Regions from separate parts of the Mesorhizobium sp. NZP2077 genome, predicted to be linked through region 1. Evidence: predicted binding sites of a transcription regulator. Region 1 holds the regulator's gene; each other region holds the start of a gene.
The links. Region 1 encodes LexA, which represses DNA repair genes until DNA is damaged. Its sites were predicted from a motif close to TGTTCNNNNTGTGTTCNG; they were not measured.
Positions count from the first base shown of each region.

Region 2: the regulator LexA is predicted to act here: its motif matches at 2,900-2,917, upstream of recA (recombinase RecA).
Region 3: the regulator LexA is predicted to act here: its motif matches at 3,076-3,093, upstream of HGP13_RS02875 (DNA recombination protein RmuC).
Region 4: the regulator LexA is predicted to act here: its motif matches at 1,082-1,099, upstream of HGP13_RS06365 (helicase-related protein).

Region 1 covers NZ_CP051293.1:4,283,730-4,289,450, reverse strand. The annotation lists gene kynU (kynureninase) at 61-1,308, shown strand; gene lexA (transcriptional repressor LexA) at 1,673-2,413, shown strand; gene HGP13_RS21265 (ComEC/Rec2 family competence protein) at 2,407-4,860, opposite strand; gene gltX (glutamate--tRNA ligase) at 4,963-5,721, shown strand, end outside.
Region 2 covers NZ_CP051293.1:4,705,750-4,711,470, reverse strand. The annotation lists gene HGP13_RS23620 (GFA family protein) at 1-165, opposite strand, end outside; gene HGP13_RS23615 (TfoX/Sxy family protein) at 254-577, shown strand; gene HGP13_RS23610 (pseudouridine-5'-phosphate glycosidase) at 757-1,674, opposite strand; gene HGP13_RS23605 (carbohydrate kinase family protein) at 1,749-2,693, opposite strand; gene recA (recombinase RecA) at 2,975-4,075, shown strand; gene alaS (alanine--tRNA ligase) at 4,335-5,721, shown strand, end outside.
Region 3 covers NZ_CP051293.1:613,710-619,430, reverse strand. The annotation lists gene HGP13_RS02900 (transporter) at 1-94, shown strand, start outside; gene truA (tRNA pseudouridine(38-40) synthase TruA) at 160-906, opposite strand; gene HGP13_RS02890 (N-acetyltransferase) at 1,029-1,535, opposite strand; gene fmt (methionyl-tRNA formyltransferase) at 1,532-2,485, opposite strand; gene def (peptide deformylase) at 2,492-3,022, opposite strand; gene HGP13_RS02875 (DNA recombination protein RmuC) at 3,126-4,397, shown strand; gene HGP13_RS02870 (methyltransferase domain-containing protein) at 4,412-5,224, opposite strand; gene HGP13_RS02865 (GFA family protein) at 5,307-5,711, opposite strand.
Region 4 covers NZ_CP051293.1:1,302,643-1,308,363, reverse strand. The annotation lists gene HGP13_RS06370 (TetR family transcriptional regulator) at 60-641, shown strand; gene HGP13_RS06365 (helicase-related protein) at 1,267-4,638, shown strand; gene HGP13_RS06360 (RNA-binding S4 domain-containing protein) at 4,766-5,152, shown strand; gene fdxA (ferredoxin FdxA) at 5,401-5,721, shown strand, end outside.

The sequences.
Region 1 (5,721 bases):
TACAGAGGGCACGCGCTTGTGGCGGGAAACCCTTCGCGAACAACCGAGGACTGACAGACCATGAGTGGAATTCCTGATCTCGCTGGAATCGAAGCGATGGATGCCAAGGATCCGCTGCGCCTCATGCGCGATCGTTTCATTCTGCCGGAGGGGGTGATCTATCTCGACGGCAATTCACTCGGGGCGGCGTCGCACGCCGTTTTCGGCGAGCTGCAGCAGGCGGCAACCCAGGAATGGGCCCAGGATCTCATCCGAGCCTGGAATACAGCCGGATGGTTCGAGATGCCGATAGAACTCGGCGACCACCTTGGGCGTCTGATAGGAGCCGCGGCTGGCCAGACCGTCGTCTGCGATACGACGTCGATCAATATCTACAAGGTGTTGCACGCGGCGCTGGAGATGCGGCCCGGTCGGTCGGTGATCGTCGCCGAGGGTGACAGTTTTCCCACCGACCTGTACATCGCCGAAGGGGTGGCCTCTACCCGCGATGGCGCCCTGCTGCGCCTCACGGGCGTCGACGCTCCAACCATCGAAGAGCTGATCGACGAAAGCGTTGCGGTGGTGCTGGTCAATCACGTCAACTATAAATCGGGTGAACTGCGCGACATGGCGGCGCTGACGCGCAAGGCTCATGCGGCCGGAACGCTAATCATCTGGGACCTATGCCACACAGCAGGCGCTCTGCCAGTCGAGCTCGACCATGCAAATGCCGATTTCGCCATCGGCTGCACCTACAAATACCTTAACGGCGGTCCGGGCTCACCGGCCTTCATCTATGCCGCGCAGCGTCACCACGGCGATATCCGCCAACCGCTCAGCGGCTGGTGGGGGCATGCACGGCCCTTTGCCTTCGAACGGGGTTATGTTGCCGGCACCGGCATCCGCCGCTTTTTGTGCGGCACGCAGCCGGTCCTGTCTATGCGGGCGCTTAAAGGTGCGCTTGCCATCTGGAGCGACGTCGACATGGCGGCATTGCGAAAGAAGAGCGTCGCGTTGACCGAACTGTTCATCCAACTCGTCGAAGCCAAGTGCGGCGCCTATGGTCTGACATTGGAAAGCACCCGCGATGCGACCAAGCGCGGCAGCCAAGTGTCGTTCCTTCACGATCATGGCTATCAGGTGATGCGGGCGCTGATCGAGCGCGGGGTGATCGGTGACTTTCGCGCGCCGTCTACCATCCGTTTCGGCTTCACGCCGCTCTATGTCGGCTACAAGGACGTATGGCAGGCAGTTGAGGTGCTGGAAGACATTCTGCGCACGGACGCGTGGAAGGATCAGCGTTTCGCTGTGAAGGAAGCCGTTACCTGACGCAGCCATACAACGGCAATGGGGGGACCGAAAGTTGGCATTTTGGTTTCGTTTCGTTCACCCCGACAGACGACTGGCAATGCGGCGAATGTACCCCGGCGAGGTGCGTCTGCGACCAATTCCAACCACTTGCCGAAGAATGAGCCAGCACCATTAACCATAACAATTTCAACGCGCACCGGGGCGCGTTAGCGGCAGGCAGGCGTCGAACACGGCCCGCTGCCAGCGCCAAATAACTTCAGCCGCCTTAACAAATTCACTAAACTTTAAACGGTTGCGGAACACAACTGGAACAGATAGTGTTTGTTCTGGGTTTGTTTTTCGATTCTGGTTCAGACCTTTTGTTCAAGCCTTGGGGGCTGCCATGCTGACGCGCAAGCAACATGAACTCTTGATGTTCATTCATGAACGGCTGAAGGAAAGCGGCATTCCGCCCTCCTTCGACGAGATGAAGGAAGCGCTCGATCTCGCCTCCAAGTCAGGAATCCATCGCCTGATCACGGCGCTGGAGGAACGCGGTTTCATCCGCCGGCTGCCCAACCGGGCTCGGGCATTGGAGGTGCTGCGGCTACCCGATTCGATCGCGCCCGGCCTCAACGCGGCAAAGAAATTCTCGCCAAGCGTCATCCAGGGCAGTCTTGGTCAGGGCGGCCTTGGCCGCCAACTCAAGCCTGCAACGCCGTCGCGTTTGCCCGCGGCCGGCAATGACGACGACGCGGTTTCCGCGGTGTCGATCCCGGTGATGGGGCGTATCGCCGCCGGTGTGCCGATCGATGCCATCCAGCATCAGACGCATTCGATCTCGGTGCCGCCGGACATGATCATGGGCGGCGAGCATTATGCGCTGGAGGTCAAGGGCGACTCGATGATCGAGGCCGGCATCTTCGATGGCGACACCGTCATCATCCGCAATGCCGATACCGCCCAGCCCGGCGAGATCATCGTGGCGCTGGTGGATGAAGAGGAAGCGACGCTGAAGCGGTTTCGCCGCAAGGGCGCCTCGATCGCGCTTGAAGCCGCCAATCCGGCCTACGAGACGCGCATCTTCGGGCCGGACAGGGTCAAGGTGCAAGGCAAGCTCGTCGGGCTGATCCGGCGCTACTGAGCAGGAGCGGCAGGCTTTTCGGGTTTGCGCCAGGGCGCCAGCCCCCTCGCCTCGCGTGAATATTTGCGCTGCGCATGCCAGGGCCGATACGGCCCGTCCACCGCGAAGCTGATAATTGGAGGACCTGTCGCTGATTGGCGGTCGAAGAAGACGGCAGCACTGCCCTTGCGGGCGAGCTGCCGTTTGGTGACGACGAGAACCAGCGAGTTGTGGCAGGAATCATATCCCGTCGCGTCATTGACGACGATCAGGTCTGCGAAACCGCAGGCCTTCCAGGTGTCCTTGCGGTCTTCGACATGCGCGATGATCGCGCCGGACGGGTGCCGGGCGAGACAAACGCCGTCCGTGCAATAGAATGGCGCTCCCGGTGGCAGATTGACGGCATCGGCAATGTCGAATAGCCCATCCGCCTTGCTGAACATCTCCGGCACGACGATGGTTTCGGATGTCAGCGCGCGTTTCCAATTGTCGACGGTGAACTCGTTCGGGCGAGCCCGGCTGACCGCGAGTTCGCCGCCGCCGATCGGCAGGGCGACCAGCCGCGCGTCCTCAGAGATCAGCACATCCGGTGTGCGCGTATCCGACACCGTCAGCAGACCGGCAAGCGCGAATGGCAGTGCTGCGAGCCGCAGCCATGTCGTCGCCATCGTCGCGATGACCAGGGCGACGGTCACCAGCAGGACGGATTGCTGCGAAATGAGCCCGACCGCGTCGACCGGCGAGCGTTCCGATATCCACGCCGAGATGGCGATCATTGCCGTCAGGCCCTTGCCCATCAGGTAGAGGGCTGGCGCATCCAATCCGAACGGCATCAGCAACGCGCTGGCAACGGCCAGGAACATCACCGCTGACACGATCGGCATGACGGCCAGATTGGCGAACAGGCTGAGCGGCGACACCCGCTGGAAATGCCAGATGGCAAATAGCGCCGTGGCGCTGCCGGCGATGATCGAAGTCATGGCCAAGCCACCCGTCGCCAGCAGGAATCGTCGCGTGAGAACGCTTGGCAGGGACCGCTTTGGCGGTGGCGGTCTTGCCTTTCCCGCACGGTGATCCGCCCAGCCGGCGTAGGCGCCGACCAGTGCGGCCGTTGCGGCAAACGACATCTGGAAGCTCGGGCCGACCACCTCATGCGGCGAAACCACGATGACGGCGATCGCCGAGATCGCCAGATTGCGCATGGTCAGCGCCGCGCGATCGAACAGGACGGCAATCAGCATCACCGCCAGCATGATGAAGCTGCGCTCGGCGGCAACGACGACGCCGGAAATGACGAGATAGGCGGCGATCGAGACAAGTGCCGCGGCAGCCGCGTATTTCTTCACCGGCCGCCGCGCGGAAAAATCCGGAAACAGCGCGAAGGCGCCGCGCAGCAGACCCATGATGGTGCCGGCGACCAGCGCCATATGCAGCCCGGAAATCGAGATGATGTGATAGATGCCGGTGCGCCGCATCGCTTCGTTGATTTCGTCGGGGATGCCCGCTCGGACACCAACAATGAGCGCTGCCGCGATCTCACCTTCAGCACCGCCGACCGTGGCCCTGATGTGGTCGGCGATGGCTTCACGGGCATTTTCTATCCCGGAGGAAAGGCGGGCCGACAGCGGCATCTCACCGTCATCAGCGGAGACGACTGTTGGATTGCCGAGGAAGAACCCGCTGCCGCCGATGCCGGCGAAATAGCTGTCGAAGGAGAAATCATAGCTGTCCGGCCGCACCGGGCCAGTCGGCGGCAACAGTTTGGCGTAGCCGGTGACCAGGGAGCCGGCAGTCATTTCCGCCGGGATGCTTCGCGCCGAAAGCCGGACCCTTTCCGGCGCATAGCGCAGTTTCGGGCGAGCGGTCGAGGTCACGTCGATGGTCAGACGGATGCGGCCAGTCTCCATCTGCTCCAGTGAGACGACGCGGCCGGTCAGTTGCGTCGAGATTTCCGAGCCCAGCATCTGCGTGCCTACTCGCCATGTCTCGACCTTGGCGGCGAGCAGGCCAAGCGCGCACAACAATGCCGCCATGAAGCCCAGATGGGTTTTCGGCCAGGAGCGCGAAACAAGCGCGCAGTTCGCCACCAGCACGACGACCGCGACAGGCTTTGCGAAATCAGGCTCCACTGCCAGCGAATAATAGCCGATCGCCCCGGCGGCCAGACACACCGGCACCAGCAAGAAGGCGATGCCCCGGTCAAGCTCCAGCTCCGCCGCGATGGCCACGCTGTGGCGCAGACGAGGCAGTGAAATCCGGCCCAGTTGCCGGCGCACACGCACAATCCTGCCTGTTTCGATGGGCGGAGTTGGCGCTGGAACATTCGCCGGCAAAGCTGGCTTACTGGAGCCCGGCACAAGTGGCGACGGCGGCGGTGGGGTCGCCAGAGGCGTCGCAAACAGGGATCGTTCGCTGACGCCGGCAACAGCGTCCTCGCCCTGATCCAAGCCCCGGCCTCGTCTAGCCATCGGGTCTGCCCCTTGCACCCCTGACGCCCTATGCTACATGAACGCGCAACGCGCGAAAGTCCGCGCAGCCGCACCCCGCTTCAGATGGTTTCCGAGAGTTCCATGTCCGACAAGGTCGTCACCCGTTTTGCTCCCTCGCCCACCGGCTATCTGCACATCGGCGGCGCGCGCACGGCGCTGTTCAACTGGCTGTACGCCAAGCACACCGGCGGCACGATGGTGCTGCGCATCGAGGATACCGACCGCGAACGCTTCAACGAGGCGGCTACCCAGGCCATTCTGGACGGGCTGACCTGGCTTGGGCTCACCTGGGACGGGGAGGCCATATCGCAGTTCGAGCGCGCCCCGCGCCACCGCGAGGTCGCCGAGGAACTCGTGCGCCTGGGCAAGGCCTACTACAGCTACGAGACGCCTGCCGAGTTGGAGGCCATACGCGAGGCGGCCCGAGCCAAGGGTCTGCCGCCGCGTTACAACGGCCAGTGGCGCGATCGCGATCCATCCGAGGCACCGCCCGGCGTCAAGGGCGCCATCCGCGTCAAGGCGCCCACCGAAGGCGAAACGGTCGTGCACGATCGCGTCCAGGGCGAGGTACGCTTCCCCAACAAGGATCTCGACGATTTCATCATCCTGCGTTCGGACGGCAACCCGACCTACATGCATGCCGTCGTCGTCGACGACCACGACATGGGTGTCACCCACATCATCCGCGGCGACGACCACCTGACCAACGCCGCCCGCCAGACCGTGATCTACAACGCCATGGGCTGGGATGTGCCGTCGATGTCGCACATCCCGCTGATCCATGGCGCCGACGGTGCCAAGCTGTCGAAGCGCCATGGCGCGCTCGGCGTCGAGGCCTAT
Region 2 (5,721 bases), 420 kb from region 1:
GTTCAGCGTCTCGTAGACGGCGCCGAGATTGATGGCGAAGCCGCCGCCGCCCTGTTGTTTGCGGCAGATCGAGCAGTAGCACAGCATGAACGGCACCGGCGTGTGGCTTTCCACCTCGAAACGCACTGCGTTGCAGCGGCAGGATCCCGTGAACAGAAGCGGCATGACAAAACTCCGACGGATTGGTCTCAACCTGTCAGCATGATGTTGGTTGCGCGATGACAATGTCAAATGCCGGTGACATGGTCGCGGCATGGACAATGAGCGCATCGCCGAACTGTTCGCCGGGCTAGGCCCGGTCAGCATCCGCAGGCTGTTCGGCGGCAAGGGCATCTATTTCGACGGCGTCATCGTCGCCATCGTGCTGCGCGGCGAATTGCTGCTAAAGGCCGACGAGCGAAGCGCGCCCGATTTCGACGCCGCCGGCTGCAAGCAATGGACCTATACCAGTACGCGGCATGGCAAGCTGGTCGCCATGCCCTATTGGAGCATTCCTGATAGCGCTTTTGACGATTCCGACGAGATGACGGTCTGGGCACGCCGCGCCTATGAGGCGGGGCGAAGGGCTGGGAAGTAGATTACCGTAAGCGCGAGGCCGCCCCCTCATCCAGCCGCTTCGCGGCCACCTTCTACCCGTGGGGGAGAAGAGGCTGGCATCGACGCCGGCTCCCTCCTCTCCTCTCGGGGAGAGGTCGGATTGCCCCGAATTGCTCTTTGCAATTCGGTTTTGGCAATCCGGGTGAGGGGGCTTTGCCCCTACAACGCCTTGGCGATCTCCGCCGCGAGCCGCGCATTGTTCTCGACCAGCGCGATGTTGGTCTTCAGGCTCCGGCCGCCGGTGAGTTCCAGTATCTTTCCCAGCAGGAACGGCGTCACCGCCTTGCCGGTCACGTTGAGGGCCTCGGCGGCCTTTTGCGCCGCCTCGATATAACCGGCCATCTCTTCTGCCGGGATTTCGTGGTTCTCGGGCACCGGGTTGGCGATCAGCATGCCGCCACCCAGGCCTAGCGCAGCCCGAGTCCGGAAGAAATGCGCGATCTCTTCCGGCGTGTGCAAGGTCAGCGGCGCGCGGAACGGCGACTGCCGCGACCAGAAGGCCGGCATCGTCTCGCAGCCATGGCCAATCACCGGCACGCCGCGGGTCTCCAGCACTTCGAGCGTCTTTTCGATATCAAGGATGGCCTTGGCGCCGGCCGAGACGACGATGACCGGTGTGCGCGCCAGTTCGTCGAGGTCGGCCGAGATATCAAAACTCTTTTCCGCGCCCTTGTGAACGCCGCCAATGCCACCGGTGGCGAACACCTTTATCCCGACCATGTGCGCCGCAATCATCGTGGCGGCGACTGTCGTGCCGCCGGTGCGGCCTTGCGCGACGGCAAAGCCGAGATCGGCGCGCGACAGCTTCATGGCGTCACCGGTCATGGCCAGCGATTCGCGCTCGCCGTCGGACAGGCCGATCTTAATGCGGCCGCCAACCACCGCGATCGTCGCCGGTACGGCGCCGCCGTCGCTGATGATCTTCTCGACATCGGCCGCCATCGCGCCATTGTCGGGGTAGGGCATGCCATGGGTGATGATGGTGCTTTCCAGCGCCACCACCGGCCGGCCAGCCGCCAGGGCCTGCGCCACCGGTGCGTGGATATCGATGAAGGGGCGGGCGGTCTCTGGGCTCATCTCAATCTCCAACCGGAGTGCGGCGCATCCGTCTGGATACGCAGCTTCACTCAGGCACTATGAATTTGCCGGTCTCATGCCACTTCCTGCGCCTCCGGCACAAGGGCCAGCGCTTCAGCGAAGCTTGCGGCGGTGAAATCGGGAACGGCGTCGGCGCTTTCGATCGCCAGCGTCGCTGCCGCGACGCCGTCGCGCAAGGCCTGGCGCAAAGGGATGCCGCGCAGCAAGGCCGCCATCGTTGCACCCGCCAGTGCGTCGCCGGCACCAGTGACATCGGCAACTCTTCTCGGCGGCGGCGGCAGGATCGAGAAGGCGCCTGCTTCGTCGAAACCCAGCACCGGTGCGCTGCCTGCCGTCACGATGCCGCTGGTCAGGCCGCTGCATCGCAATCCGTCGATGAGATCTCGCTCGGCGGCATCCGCATGGACGCCGGCCAGCGCCATGGCTTCTCGCCGGTTCATGAACAGCTGAGCCAACGCGCCGAGCACCGGTATCAGCCGGATTACCTTGGCCGGCGAAATGGCAATGGCGAATACGGGTTTGCCGGCGGCTAGCGAAACCAGCCGCTCCAGTGCCGCCGAAGGCAGATTGGCATCACACAGTATGGCATCGGCGGCAGCGATCGCCTCGCGGACCTTGGAGCGCCTCATCTGCTTGGGGAACGCCAGATCGTATAGCGCCATATCGGCAAAGCCGACGATCAGTTCACCCTCGCGGTCGATCAACGCGGTATAGCTCGGCGTCGTGCGGTCGAGGAACACCGCCGACAGATCAGCGATGCCTGCTTCCGCTATGGCGCGTGAAACCGTATCGCCCGCCGCATCGCCGCCCCGCATCGAAAGCAGTGAAGCGGAGGCGCCGCGCCGCACCGTGCTGCGCAGCGCGTTGAAGACGCCGCCGCCGACATCCTCGCGCATCGTGCCGGGATTGGACGCAGCCGGCACGTAAGCGCCGGACACCTGGCCACGCCGGTCGATATGGGCGCCGCCCACGGCCAGTATTTTCTTGGATTTCACCATGCCGGCGATATGACCTTTGTTATTCCAGTCGCACAAGCGCTAGGCTGTGCGACGGAGCTTCGCATGCAAGGCAGCGATTCGGCAGATCGAAACAAGGAAGCCGTCTGGCCTAATGCGCGGTGTATTGCTGTTCGACCTCTTGGTACGAAAAAAGAACAAATCCGGATATCATTTGTTTTTCAGATATTTGTTCCCTCTTGCCAAACGAGAACAAAAAAGGTACAAAATGGCAGGGATTACGGATTGTCCGGCCTTCATTGACGACCAAGGGGTGATGTATCATGGCTCAGAATTCTTTGCGGCTTGTAGAGGATAAGGCAGTGGACAAATCAAAGGCTCTGGATGCGGCGCTGTCGCAAATCGAGCGGGCTTTCGGCAAGGGCTCGATCATGCGGCTCGGCGCCAACGAGCAGGTCGTCGAGATCGAAACGGTGCCGACCGGCTCGCTCGGCCTCGACATCGCGCTTGGCGTCGGTGGCCTGCCGCGCGGCCGCATCATCGAAATCTACGGGCCGGAAAGCTCGGGCAAGACGACGCTGGCGCTGCACACCGTGGCCGAAGCCCAGAAGAAGGGCGGCATCTGCGCCTTCGTCGACGCCGAACATGCGCTCGATCCGGTCTATGCCCGCAAGCTTGGCGTCGACCTTGAAAACCTGCTGATCTCGCAGCCCGACACTGGCGAGCAGGCGCTGGAAATCTGCGACACGCTGGTGCGTTCCGGCGCCATCGACGTTCTGGTGGTCGATTCGGTGGCGGCGCTGACGCCGCGTGCCGAAATCGAAGGCGAGATGGGCGATTCGCTGCCGGGCCTGCAGGCCCGCTTGATGAGCCAGGCGCTGCGCAAGCTGACCGCCTCGATCTCGCGTTCCAACACCATGGTCATCTTCATCAACCAGATCCGCATGAAGATCGGCGTCATGTTCGGCTCGCCCGAAACCACCACCGGCGGCAATGCGCTGAAATTCTACGCGTCGGTTCGCCTCGACATCCGCCGCATCGGCTCGGTCAAGGACCGTGACGAGGTCGTCGGCAACCAGACCCGCGTCAAGGTGGTCAAGAACAAGTTGGCGCCGCCCTTCAAGGTGGTCGAGTTCGACATCATGTATGGCGAGGGCGTGTCCAAGACCGGCGAACTGGTCGATCTCGGCGTCAAGGCCGGCGTGGTCGAGAAGTCGGGCGCCTGGTTCTCCTACAATTCGCAGCGTCTTGGCCAGGGCCGCGAAAATGCAAAACTGTTCCTGCGCGACAATCCCGATACCGCACGCGAGATCGAACTGGCGCTCAGGCAGAATGCCGGGCTGATCGCCGAAAAGTTCCTCGAGAATGGTGGCTCTGAGGGCAATGGCGACGACGGTTTTGAGGACGAAGCCGGCGCGATGTAGGGCCATTGCCGGAGTTCGGCCATAATCCCTGTCTATGATCTGAGGCTTAAGTAACTGAGTTCTGTAGTATTGCGTTCAAAACCGCCGGCCTTCGCGCCGGCGGTTTTCGTTTTTGGGGGACGGCAAGCTCCTCAGTTGGCCCAATTCCGTGTTTCTGGACAGGCTGGGGCGTGCCCGCTAAAAGGCCAAATCTATTTCTGCAAAGCAGAGACCAGTTTCCGCCGGCCGCGCCGGCGGTTTTCGCGAAAAGGCAGCAGTCATGAGTGGCGTGAACGAGATCCGGTCGACCTTTCTCGACTATTTCCGCAAGGAGGGCCACGAGGTCGTGGCCTCGAGCCCGCTCGTGCCGCGCAACGATCCGACATTGATGTTCACCAATGCCGGCATGGTGCAGTTCAAGAACGTCTTCACCGGTTTGGAGAAGCGGTCCTATTCGCGTGCCACCACCGCCCAGAAGAGTGTCCGCGCCGGCGGCAAGCACAACGACCTCGACAATGTCGGTTACACCGCACGCCATCTGACCTTTTTCGAGATGCTCGGCAATTTCTCCTTTGGCGACTATTTCAAGGAGCGTGCCATCGAGCTTGCCTGGAACCTGATCACCAAGGAGTTCGGGCTGAACAAGGACAAGCTGCTGGTCACCGTCTACCATACGGACGACGAGGCGGCCGGCTTCTGGAAGAAGATCGCCGGCTTCTCGGACGATCGCATCATCCGCATCCCGACCTCGGACAATTTCTGGGCGATGGGCGACACCGGTCCTTGCGGGCCGTGCTCGGAAATCTTCATCGATCGTGGCGAGCACATCTGGGGTGGTCCTCCCGGCAGTCCCGAGGAAGACGGCGATCGCTTCCTCGAATTCTGGAACCTGGTGTTCATGCAATATGAACAGGTGACGAAGGAGGAGCGCGTCGACCTGCCGCGTCCGTCCATCGACACCGGCATGGGCCTGGAGCGCATGGCCTCCATCCTGCAAGGCGTGGAAAGCGTTTTCGAGACCGACCTGTTCCGGCATTTGATAGATGCGGCGTCCTCCGCGCTCGGGCGTGCTCCCGATGCGGAAACGGTGGCATCCTACCGCGTCATTGCCGATCATTTGCGCTCTTCCTCCTTCCTGGTTGCCGACGGCGTGCTGCCGTCGAACGAAGGCCGCGGCTATGTGCTGCGCCGCATCATGCGCCGCGCCATGCGCCACGCGCAGTTGCTCGGTGCGAACGAGCCGCTGATGTGGAAGCTGGTGCCGGCGCTGGTGCGCGAGATGGGCCAGGCCTATCCCGAACTGCTGCGCGGCGAACAGTTGATCACAGAGACGCTGAAGCTCGAGGAGACACGCTTCCGCAAGACGCTGGTGCGCGGCCTCGGCCTGCTCTCGGAGGCGACGGAGACGCTGCATGCCGGCGACATGCTGGACGGGGAGACGGCCTTCAAGCTCTACGACACCTACGGTTTCCCGCTCGACCTGACGCAAGACGCGCTGCGCCAGCGCAGCATCTCGGTCGATCTTGCCGGCTTCACCAATGCGATGGAGCAGCAGAAGGCCGAGGCTCGCAAGCACTGGGCGGGGTCAGGCGAGGCCGCCACCGAGACTGTCTGGTTCTCCGTGCGTGAAAAGGCCGGCGCCACCGAATTCCTTGGCTACGAGACTG
Region 3 (5,721 bases), 3.7 Mb from region 1:
GTTATTGGTGCTGTTCGGGTTGCAGATGCTCCTTGGCATCACTGTCCCCGACGATATCGGGGCTCAAAGCCTTTCCGGGCTGTCTCCGGGGTAGAGCCTCCAAACTCTATTCCGAATAGAGCCTTCATCTCTATTCCGAATAAAGCCTCCGGACTTTTTTCAGGGATAATCGACGTCAATGAGGAAAAGGCCGTCGGGCGGCGCCACCTGGCCGCAGGCGGCGCGGTCGCGTGCTTCGAGCGCCGCCTTGAGGTCGGCCTCGGTCCAGCCGCCATCGCCGACGCGCTTGAGCGAGCCGACCATGGAGCGCACCTGATTGTGCAGGAAGGAGCGCGCCGAAGCCCTTACTTCGATCAGATCACCGTGCCGGCTCACATCGAGCCGCTCCAGCGTCCGGATCGGACTGTTGGCCTGGCATTGGGTCGAACGGAAGGTGGTGAAATCATGCCGGCCAAGCAGGATTTTCGCTGCCTCATGCATGGCGCCGGCGTCGAGCCGCTTCGGCACCCACCACACCTTGCCCTTGTCCAGGGCCGCCGGCGCGCGGCGGTTGAGGATGCGGTAGAGGTAGTGGCGGCCGGTGGCCGAGAAGCGCGCATCGAAATCGTCCGGGACGATTGTCGCCTTCAGGATGGCGACATGCGCGGCGGCCGCCTGCAGATGCGCGTTGATCGCATCGCGCACCTTGTCTTCAGGCCACGCCTTGGCGAGGTCGACATGCGCCACCTGGGCGGTCGCATGCACGCCGGCGTCGGTGCGGCCGGCGGCGCGCATCCGCACCGCCTCGCCGCTGAATTTTTCGATCGCCTGCTCGATCGCCTGCTGCACCGAAGGCTGATCGGCCTGGTGCTGCCAGCCGGCAAACAGGCTGCCGTCATATTCGATGTCGAGGCGAAAACGCGGCATTTGCGGCTACAGCTCTCGCCTCGAGCAATTCCAGGAAAAGTGTGAAACGGGTTTCCGTCCGGAATTGCGTTAAAACAAAGAGGTAGAGCAGGTCACCGTTTCCATGAAAACGGTGGACTGCTCTACGCGGCGAGAGCGGTGAAGGCCGAAGCGTAGACCAGCCTGCCGGCCTCCGGAGCGTCGCCCCAGGCCAGCGCCTGCAGCGCCTCACCCTGGTATTCGCTCTCGAACTTTTCGGCACGCGCATGGCTGTAGCCGAAACGGCCGTAATAGGCCGGGTCGCCCAGCACCACGGCCAGCGTCTCGCCGGCATCCCTGAGACGGATATGCGCCTCGCGGATCAGCGCGCCGCCAATACCGCTGCCATGGAACGAAGGCTCCACAGCCAGCGGCGCCAGCGCCACGGCCGCAAAGCTCTTGCCGCCATTGCTGACGAACAGCCGCGAAAACAGGATGTGGCCGACCACCTGGCCGTCTTCTTCTGCCACCAGTTCGACGACCGCGTCGCCGCCGGTGACCAGCGCGTCGACCAGCCCGGCCTCCGCCTGCTGGCCGAAAGCGTGTTCTTCGACGAGGCGAATGGCCTCGCGATCCCGCGGCGTTGCCGCGCGTATCGACATCATGCTCATGAGAACTTCATTCCTTTTACGATCTTGGCTCCGCGCAGGAATTCCGACGCGGCGGCGGGCTTTCCACCCGCACGTTGAACTTCGACCAACCTGACCGCACCTGCCCCGCAGGCGACCGTCAGCCGGTCATCGAGAATTCCTCCCGACTCGCCCGAATCTTCCAAAGGCGACAGGCCTTGGGACAGCGTCGAGCGAAGCAGTTTCAGCCGCTCCATGCGGCCGCCAATGTCAATTTCGGACCAGGCGCCGGGAAAGGGCGACAGGCCGCGAATATGGTTATGGACCTCGGCCGCAGGCCGCGTCCAGTCCACATGCGTCTCGGATTTATCGATTTTTCTGGCGTAAGTCACCCCTTCCGCCGCTTGCGCGGTAAATGTCAGGGTGTTCCTTTCCAGCCGCGCCAGCGCTTCCACCATCAGGGCAGCACCGACACTCATCAACCGATCATGCAGATCGCCGGCTGTCATATCGGGGTCGACAGCGCATTTTTCAAGCAAGCCCACCGGTCCGGTGTCCAGGCCCTCTTCCATGCGCATCACCATCATGCCGCTTTCCAGGTCTCCAGCCATGATGGCGCGCTGCATGGGGGCGGCACCGCGCCAGCGTGGCAGAAGCGACGCATGGCCGTTGATGCAGCCAAGCCGGGGCGCGTCGAGAATAGCCTTCGGCAGCAGCAAACCATAGGCGACGACCACGGCGATATCGGCCTGCAGGGCATGGAACGCGGCCTGCTCGGCCTCGCTTTTCAGCGAAGTCGGCGTACGCACCTCGACGCCCAGCCGCTCGGCCTCGCGCTGCACCGGCGACGGCGTCAGCTCCAACCCGCGCCGTCCGGCGGCCCGCGGCGGCTGCGTGTAGACGCCGGAAATCTCATGTCCGGCTTCGGCGATGGCGCGCAACGTCGGCACCGAAAACTCCGGCGTGCCCATGAAGATGACGCGAAGGGGCATTTTCCCCTATCCCACCAGCTTGCCTTGCGCCTTGTCCTTGGCGAGCTTCTTGAATTTCTTCACCACCATGTCGCGCTTCAGCTTCGAGATGTGGTCGATGAACAGCACGCCGTTGAGATGGTCGATCTCGTGCTGCAGGCAGGTCGCCATCAGGCCCTCGGCCTCCATCTCCTGCAGCTTGCCGTCGCGATCGAGATATTTCACGCGAACGGAAGCCGGGCGTTCGACCTCGGCGTAATAGTCGGGGATCGACAGGCAGCCTTCCTCGTAAACCGAACGCGCGTCGGCGCTGCTCAGCACCTGCGGGTTGATGAAGACATGCGGCGCCGGCGTTTCGTCTTCCTTGGCGAGGTCGATCACCAGCATGCGCACAGGCTCGCCGATCTGGATCGCCGCCAGCCCGATGCCGGGCGCGTCATACATGGTCGCCAGCATGTCGTCGGCCAGCTTGCGCAAAGGCGCGTCGACGCGCTCCACCGGCTTGGAAAGCTGGCGCAGGATGGGATCGGGAAGGATGATGAGCGGCTTGATCGGCATGGCGTCCCACGTAAGACGTCCAGCGAAAAGCGTCAACCGGGGCATCCAAGCCGTGTTCTTGTTTTGATCTGTGCGATCAGGCCGAATCGGCTATGCTGTCCACATGAATGATCTGAGTAGCATCCTTTCGCAGCCCATCGCACGGCTTGGCGCCTCGACAATCACGCTCGGCCACGCGCTGGCCTTCGGCGCTTTGCTGTTTCTCGGCCTGTTCGTGGCGCTGGTCATCGCGCTGTGGCGGTCGGCCAAGGCGCGCGCGGTCGCTGCCGCGGAAGCCGCCGACCATGCCCGCGATGCCGAGGCACGGATGGCCGGCATATTGCAAAGCCAGGCCGAAATGCAGGGCCGCATGGGCGCCATCGCCGAAGTGTTCGGCGCACGCCAGGCGGAGCTGACGCAGTCGATCGGCCAGCGGCTCGACGCCATGACAGGCCGACTCGGCCAGACCATGACCGAGCAGACCAAATCCACGCATGAGAGCCTGGCCAAACTGCAGGAGCGGCTGGCGATCATCGATGTCGCACAAGGCAACATCCAGTCGCTTGCCGGCCAGGTCGTACAGCTGCAGGCCATACTCTCCAACAAGCAGACGCGCGGCGCCTTCGGTCAGTCGCGCATGGAGGCGATCGTCGCCGACGGCCTGCCGATGGGCGCATACGAATTCCAGGCGACCCTGTCGAACGGCAGCCGGCCGGATTGCCTGGTGAAGATGCCGAACGGCGCGCCGTCGCTGGCCATCGACGCAAAATTTCCGCTGGAAGCCTGGAATGCCATCCGCGCCGCCGATGGCGCCGACCTGCAGAAGGTTGCTTCGCAGGCCTTCCGCCGCGACATCGAGATCCATGTCCGCGATATCTCGGAAAAATATCTGATCCAGGGCGAGACGCAGGACACCGCTTTCATGTTCGTGCCCTCGGAATCGGTGTTCGCCGAGATCCACGAGAATTTCGAGGCTATCGTCCACAAGGCGCACCGCGCCCGCATCGTCATCGTCTCGCCGTCGCTGCTGATGCTGTCGATCCAGGTCATCCAGGCGATCCTCAAGGATGCCCGCATGCGCGAACAAGCGCATCTGATCCAGGGCGAGGTGATCCGGCTGATGGAGGATGTGCAACGTGTCGACGAGCGCGTGCGCAAGCTGCAGGTGCATTTCGGCCAGTCGGCCAAGGACATCGACGACATCCTCGTCTCGACCTCGAAGGTGACCAAGCGCGGCCAGAAGATCGAGGCGCTGGAGTTCGGCGTGCAAGTTGAAGGCGATGCGCATCCGGAGACGCCGTCACGTGCACCGGCCGCGAAACTCGAACCCGGCCCGCGCGTAGCCGATTCAAAGACCGGCCAGCTCAGGCTGCGGGTCGTTGAAGGCGACGACTAGAGGGCAGTTCCCACCTAGGCCACAGCCACGATGACATGTGCCTGAATTTTGGCGGCAACCGCGCCGCTGCCATGCCTGGCAGCAATCGCGGCTGCTGCATAGTCCGTTGCAGCGTCGAGTTTGCCCGGATCCCGGGCCTCGATTTCGGTGCGGAGCACTGTTCCCTGGCAATAGGCAACGGCCGGAATGCGCGGCGAGGGTGCCCGACTTTGTTCGGCCTTCGTCTCGATCGCCACACCGGAGAAACCTGCCTCCTCGAGGTCTCTGCGGATCAGTGCCGTATCGTGGTAGCCGTGCGGCGTGCGGGCCAGGAAGCGTGGTGGATCGTTCGGAAAAATCCTGGCCAGGGCATTGGTCACATCATCGGCAAACACATTCTCTTCGATGCGATCCCATACGTTGAACAGAAAATGCCCGCCGGGTTTCAGCACCCGCCTTGCTTCGCGGTAGGCGGAGGGGCGGCTGGGAAAGAACATCGCGCCGAACTGGCAGCAAACCAGATCGAAGGCCGCGTCTTCAAACGGCAGCGCCATTGCATCGGCCTGGCGCCATTGGATGCGACTGTCCTGCGCTTGTCGCGAAGCGGCGTAGTCGAGCATCGGCTGATTGAGGTCGGACACGACATAACTTGCGTCAGGGGATAATTTTGGCGCCAGGGCGCGGGTGACGACGCCGGTGCCGGCGGCCACTTCCAGGACGGCGCTGGGCGAGAAGGACGCGGCTCTGGGTGCAAGGTCCGCGGCGAACGGTTCGAAAATCAGCGGCACCATATAGCGGTCGTAGTTTTCCGGGATCGAGCCGGCAAACAACTTGTCCGTTTCCAACATGGCTATCACCCGCCTGTTTGATGGCAAGCCACGCTAGCACACAATTGTTTGTCCTGGGCGGCTTTCGACCGAGAGGCAGCTGCTACTGCTCTTCCACGATCTTGGTGCCCTCGAATTCAGGCAGCCAGTGCAGCGCCGAGCGATGCCAGTATTGCGTCTGCGGGACCAGTTCGTCACGCTGCCGTGCCGTACCGACCCGGATGCCGTAAACCTTTGGCCCGTCACCGACCGACGTCGCATAGAGATGCGAACCGCACTCGCCGCAAAAGCCCTGGGCGCGCTTGGCGCCGCTGGCTCCGGTCTTGATATAGACCTTGGGTGTGCCCCTGGTGATCCGGTAGTTCTCCTCCGGCACCCGCACCGAGACGCGAAAGGCCGTGCCCGTCAGTTGCTGGCAGTCCGTGCAATGACAGATCGAAGTCTTTGCCGGGTCGACTTCCGCTTCATAGGTGATGGCGCCGCAATGGCACCCGCCATCGATCTTCATGGTTGTTCCT
Region 4 (5,721 bases), 3.0 Mb from region 1:
CGTTGACTTTTTAGCGAACCGCATTGCATTTGTCAACAGGTGTTGGCATACGCATTTTCATGACCGAGAATCAGCCGAAAAAAATAACCAAGTCAGACCGTACACGGGCTCAAATCCTCGAAGCCGCGCGCCAACTTTTCGCCGAGCACGGCTATGACGGCGCCTCCATCCGAGACGTTGCAGCACAGGCCTCAATCGATCCGGCGATGGTGATCCGTTATTTCCACAGCAAGGACGAGTTGTTCGCCAGGGCGGCAGTCGTGAACCTGCAACTGCCCGATCAGCGGATCGATCCAGCCGCTATCGGCGAAACGCTGATCAGGCGCTTTCTCGTGAACTGGGAAGGTCCGGCCAACGGACCCGGAATGATAATCCTGCTGCGCTCGGCGGCTTCGAACGAGCACGCAGCCGACAAGGTCCGCGATGTCTTCGCCAACCAGGTGAGGCCCATGGTCGCTTCGATCGGTGACCCGGCGGATGCCGGTAGACGCGCCGGGCTGGTTGCCAGCCAGTTGCTGGGTCTCGCCATGTGCCGATACCTGCTACGGCTTGAGCCGGTGGTCGCGCTATCCCATGAAGACATCATCCGAAACATCGGCCCCGTATTACAACGCTACGCTATGGGTCACGACGCGCATTGACTTTGGGGATGTGCCCCAATCCGGCACGCAAAGGTTAATGGCGGCAGCGCCGCGTGTGCGAACCATGTGGGCAAGCCTGTGAATTCTCGGTGGATAAGCTGTTCACAACACCAGATATTGGCGGAACAAAACGGGAAAATTCCGCCAGCGCTGTTTTGTCTCCTATTCGTTCTGGCTTTGAGCGGAAGTTAACGTTAATGGCCCGGAATCGCCTGTAATTCTTTAACACCCGGTTCAGAAAGATTAACAATTTCATTACCTTGGGCGACCAGCATCGCGTCGTCTCCCTCGTTTCACGGCAAAGATTAATAGCTAAGCTCGCCTAGCATAAAACGGGCCAGTTCGGCGATTCAGCATGTGGTGAGACTCATGGTCACGAAATCCACATGTAGCCGTGAACAAAAGCTGAATCTGTCGGAGTCACTGATTCGTCGCCGATTCGTTCCAGACTCGTTCCAACTCTTAATCAGCAACCACTTAAGGGCTTGACAGCGAGGCCTTCGAGCCGCTGGCGGAACATTCCGCTTTCGCTTCGCGCCCGAAATCCCTATGTGTCGCCTGTCATACGCGCCAGTTGGGGCGCGCTCCCGACAACCAGAGGCCAGAAAGCCTTATTTCCAGGTCGATGAACATCCAGCCGAAACACACTGAGCCGCTGATCCTGTCGGGCCGCGACGTGACCGCGGTGCTTGGCCCGACCAACACCGGCAAGACCCACCTCGCCATCGAGCGTATGGTGGCGCACGAAACCGGTGTCATCGGCCTGCCGCTCCGGCTGCTGGCCAGGGAGGTCTACAGCCGCGTCTGCGAAAAGGTCGGCGCCCACAAGGTCGCGCTGATCACCGGCGAGGAGAAGATCCAGCCGCCCGGCGCGAAATATTCTGTCTGCACCGTCGAGGCCATGCCGCGCGAGACAGACGCCGCCTTCGTCGCCATCGACGAGGTGCAGCTGGCCGGCGACCTCGAACGCGGCCACATCTTCACCGACCGCATCCTGCATCTGCGTGGCCGCCAGGAAACGCTGCTGCTGGGTGCCGCTACCATGCACGGCATCCTCCAGCGCTTGCTGAAGGGCGTCTCGGTGGTGACGCGGCCGCGGCTGTCGCATCTGGCCTATGCCGGTTCGAAGAAACTGACCCGACTGCCCCGCCGCACGGCGATCGTCGCTTTCTCGGCCGACGAGGTCTATGCCATCGCCGAACTGATCCGCCGCCAGCAGGGTGGAGCGGCCGTCGTGCTAGGGGCGCTCTCGCCGCGCACCCGCAATGCCCAGGTGGCGCTGTTCCAGTCAGGCGATGTCGACTATCTCATCGCCACTGACGCCATCGGCATGGGCCTCAACCTCGATCTCGACCATGTCGCCTTCGCCCAGAACCGCAAATTCGACGGCTACCAGTATCGCAATTTGACGGCGGCCGAGCTTGGCCAGATCGCCGGCCGCGCCGGCCGGCATCTGCGCGACGGCACCTTTGGCGTTACCGGCCAGGTCGACCCGCTCGACGAAGACCTGGTCAAGAAGATCGAAGGCCATGATTTCGAGCCGGTGAAGGTGCTGCAGTGGCGCACCGCCCATTTCGACTTCGCCAGTCTGGATGCATTGAAACGCTCGATCGAGACCAACGCGCCGGTCGAGGGCCTGACGCGGGCGCTGCCGGCGGTGGACGCGCAGGCGCTCGAATACCTCTCCCGCGACGAGGACATCCGTGCGCTCGCCACCAATGCCAAGCGCGTGGCGCTGCTGTGGGAAGCCTGCGCGCTGCCCGACTACCGCAAGATCGCGCCCGCCCAGCATGCCGACCTCATCGCCTCGATCTATATGGACCTTGCCCGCCATGGCCATGTCGACGAAAACTACATGGCCGAGCAGGTGCGCCGCGCCGACACCACCGAGGGCGACATCGACACACTGTCGCACCGCATTGCCCAGATCCGCACCTGGACATTCGTGTCGAACCGGCCCGGCTGGCTGGCCGATCAGGCACACTGGCAGGAAAAGACGCGCGAAATCGAAGACAGATTGTCGGATGCGTTGCATGAGCGGTTGACGAAACGCTTCGTAGACCGCAGGACTTCCGTCCTCATGCGGCGCCTTAGAGAAAATACCATGCCTGAAGCCGAAATTAGTCCTACCGGAACCGTTCTTGTCGAAGGCCACCATGTCGGCGAGTTGCAAGGGTTCCGCTTCACCGCCGACCAGACCGCCGGCGGCGAAGACGCCAAGGCCGTGCGCACGGCCGCGCAAAAAGCGCTGGCCGCCGAATTCGAGGCGCGCGCCGAACGTTTTGGCGCTTGCGCCAATGGCGACCTCGCACTTGGCTCGGACGGCACACTGCGCTGGATCGGTGCACCGATCGGGACGCTGGTTTCCGGCGAAGACGCGCTGAAGCCGCGCCTGGTTCTGCTGGCCGACGAACAGTTGACCGGCCCGGCGCGCGACAAGGTCGCCGCGCGCGCCGAACGTTTCGTCAATTTCCAGATTGAAAGTCTGTTGAAGCCGCTGGTCGACCTGAAGAACGCCGACCAGATTTCCGGCATCGGTCGTGGCATCGCCTTCCAGCTGGTCGAGAATTTCGGCCTCATCAACCGCCGCGATATCGCCGAGGAGATGAAGTCGCTCGACCAGGAGGGTCGTGCAGCGCTACGCCGGCTTGGCGTGCGCTTTGGCGCTTATCATGTCTTCGTGCCGGCGCTGATCAAGCCGGCGCCCGCCGGACTGGTGACCTTGCTGTGGGCGCTGACGAATGACGGCAAGGACAAGCCTGGTTTCGGCGACGTGGTCCACGCGCTGGCGTCCGGCCGCACGTCCGTGGTCATCGATCCGGCCTTCGACAAGGCCTTCTACAAGCTTGCCGGCTACCGCAATCTCGGTCGCCGCGCCGTCCGCATCGACATATTGGAACGGCTGGCGGATCTCATCCGTCCGGCGACCAACTGGAAGCCCGGCCTCGGCCAGCGTCCGGATGGCGCCTATGACGGCCAGTCCTTCATGGTGACGCCGCCGATGATGTCGATCCTCGGCGCCACCGCCGACGACATGGAAGAGATCCTCAAGGGTCTCGGCTATCGCGCCGAGCCGAAGCCGGCGGCGGAGGTCAAGGCGCGGCTCGAAGCGCAGGACACTGCCGCGCGGGAAGCCGTGGCTGCGAAACGTGCAGCGGAAGAGGCTGCACGTGCCGAGCAGGCCAGGGCTGCAGAGGCTGCCGCAACAGATGCGGTGGCGGAGGCAGCAGTCGAGGGTTCGGAACCGGCTGCTGTCGAAGCGCCGGCTGAAGTGATCGCCGAAACGGCAGAAGAACCTGTCGCCGAAGAGCCGACCGAAGCTCCGGCCGAGGTCACGGAAGAGCCCGCAACAGCGGCTGCCGCCGAAGCGGCTGCTGAACCTGCTGCCGAGCCAGAAGCGGAAGCCGAAACTGTCGAGGCCGCGGCAGCGGATCCGGTTTTCGAAGCTGTGCCGGCGACGGAAGCGGTTTCGGGCGAACCCGCAGTGGTGGCCGAGGCGGCCGCCGGCGAGCCCGCCGCCGAAGCCGAAGCACCCAAGCCGATCCTGTTGTGGCGTCAGGGCCGTTTCGAACAGCGCCCCCGCCATCACGAAGGCCGCAACAACCGCCAGCGCAACGGACAAGCACGTGGACGCAGCAATGCGCCGGCCGATGCCGCCGGCGCTCCGGCCGCAGCTGCACCTGGAGAACGCCCTGCGCACGAGGGACGACGTGACGGTGCCGGCAAGCCGCGCTTCGACCGCTCGAAGTTCAAGCCCAAGCCGCAGGCCGAAGGCGAACAGCGCCGCGACGGTCGCCCCCAAGGCGAGCGTCCTGAGCGTCGTGACGGCCGTCCCGACTGGAAGGGCGGCAGGCCCGAAGGCAAGGGCGGTCGCCCCGATCAGGGCGGCGCAAAGCCCGCCTTCCAGCCAAAGCCGCGCGAGGAGCGCCCGGTGCGCTTCGATCCGGATTCGCCCTTCGCCAAGCTCGCCGCCTTGCGCGACCAGCTGAAGAAGTAGGCCAGAGCCGGATGATTTCAGGTCGACTCGACCTGAAATCTGAATCCGCCTCTAAACTAAGAGATGGAGCATGATGTCGCCCGAAAACCGCTTCGCACTTTTCGGCATCATGCTCTAGGCGGGTTCGATGGTTGCAGAAGGCCGCCAGCGGATCGACAAATGGCTCTTCTTCTCGCGCGCGGTGAAATCACGCTCGCTGGCGGCGAAGCTGGTCGTCGCGGGGCGGGTGCACATCAATCGCGACAAAGCAGCGCAGGCCTCCGATCTGGTCAAGCCGGGCGACGTCCTAACCATCACGCTCGACCGGCGCATCTTCGTCTGGAAGGTGCTCGGCGCCGGTGTCCGGCGCGGCCCGGCGGAGGAAGCCCGCACCCTCTATGAGGACATGTCGCCGCCGCCCGCACCGAAGGGTGAGGCGCTTCCCGATGCTATCCCGGCGCTGCGCGAGGCCGGCAGCGGCCGCCCGACCAAGAGAGAGCGCCGCCAGACCGACCGCTTGCTTGGCGAAGATTGAGGCTGCCGACCGGAACGGGGGCCGCGATCTCAGGTCAACGGCGGACGCGCGACGGAACCGAACCCGGCAAACAACACGCTCAACGCGACATCGCACGCCCCTGGCGCGCTTGCTGCCTGGAATTCCATTCCGGAAACGCCGAAGCCGTCGGGCATGGCAACCCTTGCAAGCGACGGGCAAAGGCGTTACCTCACGGAAAAAGCCCAAGAAAACTGGCCCATTTAGCTGGGACGTCCCGGAGCCGATCGATGACCTATGTCGTGACCGACAATTGCATCAAATGCAAATATATGGACTGCATCGAGGTCTGTCCGGTCGACTGTTTCTATGAAGGGGAGAACATGCTCGTCATCCATCCCGACGAGTGCATCGACTGCGGCGTCTGCGAGCCCGAATGCCCCGCCGACGCGATCAAGCCCGACACCGAGCCCGGCCTCGACAAATGGCTGCAGATCAACACCGAATATGCCGACAAATGGCCCAACATCACCGCCAAGAAGGAGCCGCCGGCAGACGCCAAGACCTTCGACGGTGAGGCAGGCAAGTTCGAGAAATACTTCTCGGCCGAA